Regions from separate parts of the Microbacterium sp. K35 genome, predicted to be linked through region 1. Evidence: predicted binding sites of a transcription regulator. Region 1 holds the regulator's gene; each other region holds the start of a gene.

Region 1 (3,252 bases):
CGACGATCACCACGCCGCGCGCGGCCTCGTAGACCGCCGCGACGACGTCGAGCCCGAGCGGCGTACCGGTGGGGTTGTTGGGCGAGCACAGGATCACCACGTCGGGGTCGGCGGCGCGCACCTGTTCCGCGGCTTCCTCCGGCGTGATCGAGTAGTCGGGGTGCCGGGTGCCGGCGACCCATGACGCACCCGTGCCCTGCGCGATCAGCGGATACATCGAGTAGGTCGGAGCGAAGCCGAACGCCGTCCGCCCCGGTCCGCCGAACGCCTGCAGGATGTGCTGCAGCACCTCGTTCGAGCCGTTGCCCGCCCAGATCTGCTCGGCCGTGAGCCCGTGACCGAGGTAGTCCGCGAACGCCTCCCGCAGCGTGGTGAACTCCCGGTCGGGATAGCGGTTGACGTCGCGGATCGCCACGGCGATGTCGTCGAGGATGTCGCTGGCGACCTCGTCAGGAACGGGATGCGTGTTCTCGTTGACGTTGAGGGCGATCGGGAGCGGTGCCTGCGGTGCGCCGTACGGAGTGAGTCCGCGCAGATCGTCGCGCAGCGGGAGATCGTTGAGGGAGAGGGTCACCCTATCCATGTTAAGAGGACGAGGCGGCACCGACGGCCATGCGTCACTCCGCGTACTGCGCCGGGATCGCGAGCTCCTGACCGATCTGGATCTCTCCGCCGCGGAGCAGGTTCATGCGGCTGATGTCGCCGATCACGTCGCGCGGGTCGGCCTCGGGAGCGATCGAGCCGGCGATCGACCAGAGGGTGTCACCGGGCATGACCGTGATGGTCTCGACGGCGGCCACGGGCTTGTCGGCACCGGAGGCGATGGCGCTGCCGCCGCTGATCGCCGCGAAGGCGATGCCGACGGCGAGCGGGACGGACGCGACCGCGAGCAGCACACCGCGACCGCGAGCCGTGAGCCGGAGCCGCGTGGCCGGACGGGCCGTGGCGGAGATCGCGGTCGCGGTGCTGAGGCTGATGGTGCTCATGTCTGCTCCTTCACTGTCCCGGCGCCGCGAGGGCCCGGGGAGGTTGGCGTAGCGTTCGCATCCGCGACTCGGCCGGGAGCCGTGAATGCGAAGCTACGTTCCGAAGATATCTTCGAGTTCGAACATCTGTCAAGCTGTCTTCGAAACCCGGTCCACGAATCGTCCGACACGCTCGAACAGATCTTCCAGATCGGCGCGATTCTCGGATACGGTTTCGACAAGGACACCCCACCACGGGCCACCGACATTCGAAGAGCGACGTCGGATCTCACGCACTGAAGGAGCATCATGAGCGAGACCACAGCCCCGGAGTCGGAGGCGCCGCGGACCCGCCGTCGCAAGAGCCTCAGCCCCAAGCAGATGGCGATCCTGGAGGTCATCCAGGCCGCCATCGCCCAGAACGGCTACCCGCCGAGCATGCGCGAGATCGGCGACGCCGTGGGGCTCAAGTCGCTCTCCAGCGTCACGCACCAGCTCGGCCAGCTGGAGCTGAGCGGCTACCTGCGTCGAGACCCGGGCAAGACGCGGGCCATGGAGGTGCTGATCGACCTGCCCGGCACCGGCTCCGGCGCCGAGAACCCGGCCGATGTCACGACTCCCGTCGGCGACGCCGCGCTCGTGCCCCTCGTCGGCCGCATCGCCGCCGGCGTGCCCATCACCGCGGACCAGCAGGTCGAGGAGATCTTCCCGCTCCCGCGGCAGCTCGTCGGCAAGGGCGACCTGTTCATGCTCAAGGTCTCCGGCGAGTCGATGATCGACGCCGCCATCTGCGACGGCGACTGGGTCGTCGTCCGCTCGCAGCACGACGCCGAGAACGGCGAGATCGTCGCGGCGATGCTCGATGGCGAGGCCACCGTCAAGGTGCTCCGTCGCCGCGATGGACACACGTGGCTGCTGCCGCGGAACACCGCCTTCGAGCCCATCCTCGGCGACGAGGCCGTGGTGCTCGGCAAGGTCGTCGCGGTGCTGCGAGCCGTCTGACCCGGACACGACGAAGGCCCTCCCCGATCGCACGGAGAGGGCCTTCGTCACATGATCAGACCGAGGCGCCCACCTCGGCGCGCACGCGGCGCGTGGCCTCGACGATGTTCCGCAGCGACGCGGTGGTCTCCTCGTAGCCGCGGGTCTTGAGGCCGCAGTCCGGGTTGACCCAGAGCTGCCGCGTGGGGATCTCCTCCACGGCGCGACGCAGCAGGGACTCCACCTCCTCCACCGCGGGAACCCGCGGGGAGTGGATGTCGTAGACGCCGGGGCCGATGCCGTGGTCGAACCCGGCCTCGGCGATGTCCGCGACGACCTCCATCCGGCTGCGGGCGGCCTCGATGGACGTGACGTCGGCGTCCAGCGCGCGGATCGCGTCGATCACGACACCGAACTCCGAGTAGCAGAGGTGCGTGTGCACCTGCGTGCCCGGTGCTGCCCCACCGGTCGCCAGACGGAACGACGCCACCGACCAGTCCAGGTAGGACGGCTGATCGGCCTTCTTCAGCGGCAGCAGCTCGCGCAGGGCCGGCTCGTCGACCTGGATCACGGCGATGCCCGCCGCCTCGAGGTCGGCGATCTCCTCGCGCAGCGCCAGGGCGACCTGGTTCGCGGTCTCCCCCAGCGGCTGGTCGTCGCGCACGAACGACCACGCGAGGATCGTCACCGGCCCCGTGAGCATGCCCTTGAGGTGCTTCGCGGTGAGCGACTGCGCGTATCCGGACCAGTCGACCGTGATCGGTGCCGGCCGGGAGACGTCGCCCCACAGGATCGACGGGCGTGTGGCGCGGGAGCCGTACGACTGCACCCACCCGTGCTCCGTGACCGCGAAGCCGTCGAGGTTCTCGGCGAAGTACTGCACCATGTCGTTGCGCTCCGGCTCCCCGTGCACCAGCACGTCGAGTCCGAGGTCCTCCTGCAGCGACACGACCGCGGCGATCTCCCGGCGCAGGAAGTCGTCGTAGTCGTCGCGGGGGATCTCACCGCGCGTGAACCGTGCCCGTGCGCGACGGATGTCGGCGGTCTGCGGGAACGACCCGATCGTCGTCAGGGGCAGGACCGGGAGGCCGAGGGCCTCCTGCGCACTCTCCCGCTCCTCATAGGACACCCGCGAGAAGTCGGCGTCGACGAGCGCCCGCTCGCGCACCGCGCCGTCGCGCACGCCCGGCGCGTCCAGCCGGTCGCGCAGGGCCGCCGAGGCCTCGTCGAGCTCGGCGGCGATCGCCTCGGGACCCTGCGACAGCCCGCGGGCCAGAACGCCGACCTGCTGCACCTTCTGATCGGC
Region 2 (3,252 bases), on a different contig from region 1:
AGCAGTCGACCGGAGCGACGGTCGTAGAACAGCGGCTCGTCCGGCTCCGCCCCCTCGGCGAGTTCATCGATCACGGTGTGCCGTGTGTCGATCCCCGACACGCGGAAGGAGGTCGACACGATGCGCTGAGCCAGCCGACCGAGACCGGGCTGGGCGGCGAAGACCTCACGCACCTGCTCCTGCACGAGAACGGTCTCGGGGACGATCGTCTGCAGCGATCGAAGCACGGGCGGTCGGCTCATGGGCCCACTCAACCACCCGGCGAGCTCCGGGGAAAAGGGGTTGCGTCGTGGCCGTCGCGCGCCTAGAACCCGAGCGCTCTGGCGAGCTTCGACTCGGAGGACGCCTCACGGGCGCCGGCCGCACGCACCACGCCCTCGACCGCGGCGAACAGGGCTGCGCGTCCTGCCTCATCGGCGGGAGCGGCGGGACCGAGCTCCACCTCCCACTCACGCCACGCGCGGCGCGTGCCACGGCGGACGTCGGTCGCACGGACGCGATCGTCCACGAACTCCGCCACGACGCCGCGCGGCCCCGTGAGCAGGTAGGCCGTGCGGTCGTTCTCGATGCGCGCGAGGGGGGTCAGCGGCGCCGTCGTCCAGCCGGAGATCGCCTCGACGACCACGGCGGGAACGGTCTCTCCGGTGTCGCCGAGCGGCCACCCCAGCTCCAGGCGTCCGTCGCCCTGCCGCGGCCCCTTCACGTGCCAGCCCTCGTCCGGGCCGCCCGTGCGGCGACGCAGCGCGACGCCCGAGCGCGCGAGGGCGCCGTCGTCGGTGTCGAGATAGTGCGCGTCCAGGGCACGGTGCTCACCGGACGACACGGCATCGACCCCCGGGATCGCCTCCCACCGCGGGAGCGGAGTGTCGTCGTCGACGTCGTACGTGCGCTCGACCTCGACCGTGCGGGAGGGCTCAGTCATCCTCGAGCGTGAGGTCTTCGAGCGACTCCTCGAACCAGTAGTCGACCTCGGTCGGGCCGTCGCCCTCGCCCGTGTTCTGCGGCTCGCCGCGGCGGTTGTACACCACCTGCGTCTCGCTGTAGGGGACGATCAGCTTGTCGTCCGCATCGCCGAGGGGGATGATCTGCCCGTCCAGCGGGCCGCCGTGGAGTCGTGCGAGTGCCATGTGCCCAGAGTAGACCCGACCTCCCCCATCCGCGCGGCGCCCGGCCGCTCAGCCGAGCAGGACACCGAGGACGGCTCCCGCGATCATCCACGGTCCGAACGCGATCCTGGTCGCCCGGTCGGCGCGCCGCAGCGCCATCAGCACGAGCGCGTACAGGGCTCCGAGGACGAACGCGGACGCCGCGCCGAGCGCGAGCGCCGTCCAGCCGTGCCACGCGAGCAGCAGCCCGATGACCGCCGCGAGCTTGACGTCTCCCCCGCCCATGCCGGCGCGACTGATCACGCGCAGCACCAGGTAGAAGCCACCGAGCAGGACGCCGCCGAGCAGGGCACGGATCATCGGCTCGGGCCGACCCGTCGCGACGGCATCCCCGGTGACGAGCAGGAGCAGGGCGGCGAGCGTGGGCAGCACGATGCGGTTGGGGAGACGGTGCGTGCGGGCGTCGATCACGACCAGCCATCCGCCGACGCCGAGGAGGGCGCCGTGCACCAGGCCGATGAGGGCGAGTCGGAGATCCATCCGGGCAGGCTAGGCGAGCAGCATGCGCGCCGATGACCCCCTGTGGACAGGGTTTCACGGATGTCCGATGTACGAATTAGCGTCGTTCACGTCACTTGCTTTATTCGTACATATCTTCGAGGATGGATGCATGGGGATCGGGCTCGATGCGATGACCGCGCTCTCTCCGACCAGCGACAACCGCGCCGGAGAGGTGCTGCGGCTGCGCCGCGAGATCAGCCGGATGCAGCGGCGGCGCAGCGAGCACACCCTGCTCCCCCTCGACCCCGCCTTCGCTGCGCTGCTGCCCGAGGAGGGACTCCAGACCGGCACCTCCTACACGGTCTCCCCCTCCCCGGCCCTCGTGCTGGCGCTGCTCAGTGCCGCCTCGGGCAAAGGGCACTGGTGCGCGGTGATCGGCATGCCGACCCTCGGGGTGGAGGCCGCCGCCGCCTACGGCATCGACCTGACCAGGCTCATCCTCGTCCCGTCTCCCGGAGACCGCTGGCTCGCAGTGACCTCCGCCCTCGCCGAAGTGGTGCCGCTGATCGTCGTCCAGCCGGAGTCGAGGGCCCGGGATGCGGATGTCGCACGGCTGAGTGCTCGACTGCGCGACCGCGGCTCCACCCTGCTGGTCGCCGAGGAACCGGGCGCGGGGCGGTGGGCGCAGAGCGAGGGCACCATCCGCCTGCACGACCCCGACTGGCACGGGCTCGGAGAGGGGTGGGGCCTGCTCTCCGATTGCACGGTGACGGTCACCGCCCGGACCAGGCACAGCCCGCGCGCCTCGAGTGTGCGGGTGCGGCTCCCCGGCGGACACGGTGCCGTCGAGACGGCGGTGGCCGAGCTGACCGCCCTGCCCCCGCTCTCCGTCGAACCGGAGGCGTCGGGCACCTCCGCCCCGTCAGAGCTCCTCTTCTGGGCGGAGGCAGGATGAACGCTCCCCTCCGCGTCCTCGTGCTGTGGTTCCCGGACTGGCCCCTGCGGGCGGCCCTGGGTGGCGGGCAGCCGCATCCGCCCACGGCCCTGGTGCAGGCGAACACGGTCGTCGCGTGCACCGCCTCGGCCCGAGCGCACGGCGTCCGCATCGGCCAACGTCGCCGCGTCGCCCAGGGACTCCTCTCCTCGCTCCGGGTCCTCCCGCACGACCCGGGGAAGGACGAACGGGCCTTCGCCCCGGTGCTGCAGGTCATCGAGAGACACGCCCCCGGGGTCACGCTCCTGCGCCCGGGCCTCGCGATCCTGCGAGCCAGGGGCATCTCGCGCTACCACGGGGGCGAGGCGGAGGCGGCGGCGGCGCTCTCCGCGATCCTGGCCGACGCCGGCTACCCCGAGGTGCGCGTCGGGGTCGCCGACGGCCCCTTCACGGCCGAGATCGCCGCACGGGGAACGGCCCCCTGCACGGTCGTCCCGCCCGGCGCCTCCCGGGATTTCCTGGCACCGTACCCCGTCCAGGTGCTCCGCGACGAGCAGCTCAGCGGGCTCCTCCTGCGACTCGGGGTGCGCACCCTCGGCGCGTTCACCGCCCTCGACCCGCTCGACGTGCGCGACCGTTTCGGCGAACAGGGAGCCCGGATGCACGCACTCGCCTCCGGCGCCGACTCCCGCCCGCTGACCCCGCGCCCGC
Region 3 (3,252 bases), on a different contig from region 1:
TCGTGAGCGTCGCTCTCGCCGGCCTGTGGCTGCTGCCGTCGGTGATCGCCCTGCGCCTGCTGCGCGCGCCGCTCGTGGGTCTGCTGGTCGGGTTGCTGGCCGGGCTCGTGATCGTGCCGTTCTCCGGGTACGGCTTCGGCAGCGTGGCGACGAACCTGTGGTGGGCGGCCTTCACCGAGCTGCCGTTCCTGTTCGTGATGTGGCGCTACTGGGGCACGTGGCTGCACTACGTCGGGGCCGTGGTGGTGGGGGTCGTGTATCCCCTGCTCGCGTGGGCGTCGTTCGACCTGGGCGGTTTCACCCTTCCGGTGCAGCTGCTCTTCTTCGCGATCACACTCGCGAGCTGTGTCGCCGCCACCGCCCTCGGCATCCTGATCGCTGATCGCCTGCGCGCCGCCGGAGTCGGCCGCGGCCGCTGACCGGCTCGCGTCGCGCATCCCACCGGGTCGAAGCGTCGTGCCCACGGAGTCGACCCGACCCCCCGTCAGGCGGCGATGTCGAAGCGGGCCCGCCCACCGAGCCGAGGCGTGCGTGCGGGGTCGATGTACTGCGGAGGCACGAACCACACCCTCGCCATCCCGCCGCCGCTACCACCGCCACCACTGCCGCGTTCTCCGCTGTCGATGTGGATGTCCCACCCGTTGTCGTGGATGCGATGGTGACACGTCTCGCACAGCAGCACCCCGTTGGACAGATCCGTCGGCCCGCGGTCGCGCGACCACCACCGGATGTGATGCGCCTTCGTCATCTCCGGCGGCAACCCGCACATCGCACACCCCCCGTCCCGCTCCACCAACGCCAGCCGCTGCGCCCGGGTGAACAACCGCTTCTCCCGCCCCCAGTCCAACACCTCACTGCCCCCGCCGAGCACACACGGGATCACCCCGCCGCCCGCCGCCATCCGCCGCACCGCCCCGACGCTCACCGGCTGATCGATCCCGTCCACCTGCGCCGACCCCGACCCGGCCTCCAGATCCCCCAGACCCACCCGCACCACCACCGTCGCCCCGGCCAGCGGCAACCGCGCCGCACACCCGAGCACGTGCCCCGCGAACGCCGCCAACGCATCCGCCTGGATCATCGGCACCGTACGACGGTCCGCATCCGGCGCACCCGCATCCGGCGCCTCCTGACGCGCCGCGAACGCTGCCGACACGAACCCCCGGATCGCCGCCACCACCGGCGCCGCCGTCTCCGCATCCAGCACCGCGTTCAGATGCACCATCCCGTCACGCTCGAACAGCGTCAACGACCGACGCGACCGCTGCTCCTCCGCCCGCGGCTCCACCCCATCCGGATCGACCCACGCCTCCGCCCGCACCACCAACCGCCGCACCTCATCCACCGACAACCCCGCCGCCTGCTCCACCAGCACCCGCTCGGCCTCCGCCACCCGAGCAGCACCCACGGCCACGCGGCACCGGTCGAGCATCGCGACGATCAGCGCGGCCGCCGGCGCACCGAACGCACCCGCAGCCAACGCCTCCCGCACGGACGGGTACTTCGCCGGCAGTCGCTGCCCCAGGAGGTCGGCGCGCGGGGCCGTGGCCTCGCCCACCGCCACCAGTCGCGCCGCCTCTCCCGTCGAGACTCCGGTCGTCGCGGCGATCAGCCTCGCCGGGTTCCGATAGCCCTGCTGCTTCGCCAGGCTGCCGGCACCGAGCTCAGGCCGCGACTCCCGCGCGATGCCCGCTCCCACCGACACGTGCACCGCGTCGAGGCGTCTCCGCAGCACGCCGATCGCGTCGTTCACCGCGATCAAGTGCTCGCGGTTCAGGTCGGTCGGATCGCCCACGCCACCCCACGCGGCGTCGAGGCGGGACATCGCCTCGTGCAAACCGGAGAGTGTGGACATGCCCCGATTCTACCGTCGACGGGTGCGAGTTTCGTATCTTTGTTCGAATCGAGAACCGGGATATCGGGGGCGTGAGGGCCACCGACGACCTGCATGGCCCGCATGGTGGTGCCCGACGGAACGAGCTCGGTCAGCACGATGCCGAGCGCCCGAGCACCCGGGGGGAGCCTCCGACGTACGGGTCGGAGCGCCGTGGGGACGGAGCCCGCGGACGGGAGGCGACAGGACACGAGCCGCCCGCGTCGATCCCCCTGTCGAACGGGGGCGGCTCCCCGCTACCCTGACGACACATGCCCTTCGAGCGAGAGTGAGTCTGCCGTGGCGGTCGCAGTGAACGTGGACAATTTCACCCGGGTCGAGACGGATACGATGATCGACCGGATACTGCCTCTGGTCGGCGGGATCGGGATCTTCCATCACGACCGGGAACTCGCCCCGCTCGACCAGCAGCCGGTGATCCGGCAGAACCGGGACACCCTCTACTCGGTTGCCGTCGTCGATCTCAGCGGCGGAGATGCCGTCCTCACCGTGCCGGAGGTCGGCGATCGCTACATCTCCGTAATGGTGATCAACCAGGACCACTACATCAACCACGTCTACCACCGCCCCGGCACCTACACGCTGACGACGAGCGAGTTCGAGACGGACTACGTCATCGTCGCCGCACGGATCCTGTTCAATCCCGCCGACACCGCCGACCTCGACGCCGTGCACGACCTGCAGGACGCGCTCACCATCACGACAGCCGGGGATCGCACCTTCACGCATCCCGACTACGACCCCGCAAGCTACACACAGGTCCGTGAGGCGCTGCTCACTCTGGGGAGGGCGATCGGCGGCCTGGGCGGAAGCTTCGGCCGCAAAGCGGAGGTGGATCCCATCCATCACCTCATCGCCACCGCGTCCGCCTGGGGCGGACTCCCCGACGCCGAAGCCTCCTACCTCAACATCACGCCGAACCTTCCGCAGGGTCGCTACACGATGACCTTCACCACGGTCCCCGCCGATGCGTTCTGGTCCGTGAGCGTCTACAACGCCGACGGCTACTTCGAGCCGGACGCGACCGGCAGGACCAACATCAACTCCGTCTTCGCCGAGACCGATGCGGACGGGTCGACCACCATCCATCTCGGCGACTTCCCGAGCGACACCCCCAACCAGATCCCCCTCCCCGACGGCTGGAACCTCCTCATCCGCCTCTATCGGCCACGCCTCGCCGAACTCGCGACCTGGGAGGCGCCCGCGATCCGCGCCGCCTGACGGACGGACCATCGCGTCCTCGGGCTACTTCACACTCCCCTGGGTGAGCCCGCCGACGAGCCACTTCTGCAGGAACAGCGCGAGCAGGTAGATCGGGATGAGGCCGGCGAGGCTGGCTGCGGCCATCTGCCCGAACA

What was found. The regulator LexA, encoded in region 1, represses DNA repair genes until DNA is damaged. The targets are predictions, from matches to a motif close to TCGAACANNTGTTCGA.
Region 2: imuA' (DnaE2-dependent mutagenesis accessory factor ImuA') is a predicted target of LexA. The motif match lies at 1,751-1,766, and genes of this name have one in related genera.
Region 3: DW299_RS12355 (HNH endonuclease signature motif containing protein) is a predicted target of LexA. The motif match lies at 1,887-1,902, and genes of this name have one in related genera.

What each region holds. Positions count from the first base shown of each region.
Region 1 is NZ_SSDM01000267.1:5,850-9,101, reverse strand. It holds gene DW299_RS10145 (histidinol-phosphate transaminase) at 1-583, opposite strand, end outside; gene DW299_RS10140 (LysM peptidoglycan-binding domain-containing protein) at 618-986, opposite strand; gene lexA (transcriptional repressor LexA) at 1,275-1,967, shown strand; gene metE (5-methyltetrahydropteroyltriglutamate--homocysteine S-methyltransferase) at 2,023-3,252, opposite strand, start outside.
Region 2 is NZ_SSDM01000058.1:14,981-18,232, reverse strand. It holds gene DW299_RS01625 (type III polyketide synthase) at 1-242, opposite strand, end outside; gene DW299_RS01620 (CYTH domain-containing protein) at 305-922, opposite strand; gene DW299_RS01615 (hypothetical protein) at 915-1,127, opposite strand; gene DW299_RS01610 (prepilin peptidase) at 1,176-1,646, opposite strand; gene imuA' (DnaE2-dependent mutagenesis accessory factor ImuA') at 1,777-2,562, shown strand; gene DW299_RS01600 (DNA polymerase Y family protein) at 2,559-3,252, shown strand, end outside.
Region 3 is NZ_SSDM01000312.1:10,621-13,872, forward strand. It holds gene DW299_RS12350 (ECF transporter S component) at 1-419, shown strand, start outside; gene DW299_RS12355 (HNH endonuclease signature motif containing protein) at 485-1,855, opposite strand; gene DW299_RS12360 (DUF1254 domain-containing protein) at 2,225-3,115, shown strand; gene DW299_RS12365 (carbohydrate ABC transporter permease) at 3,140-3,252, opposite strand, start outside.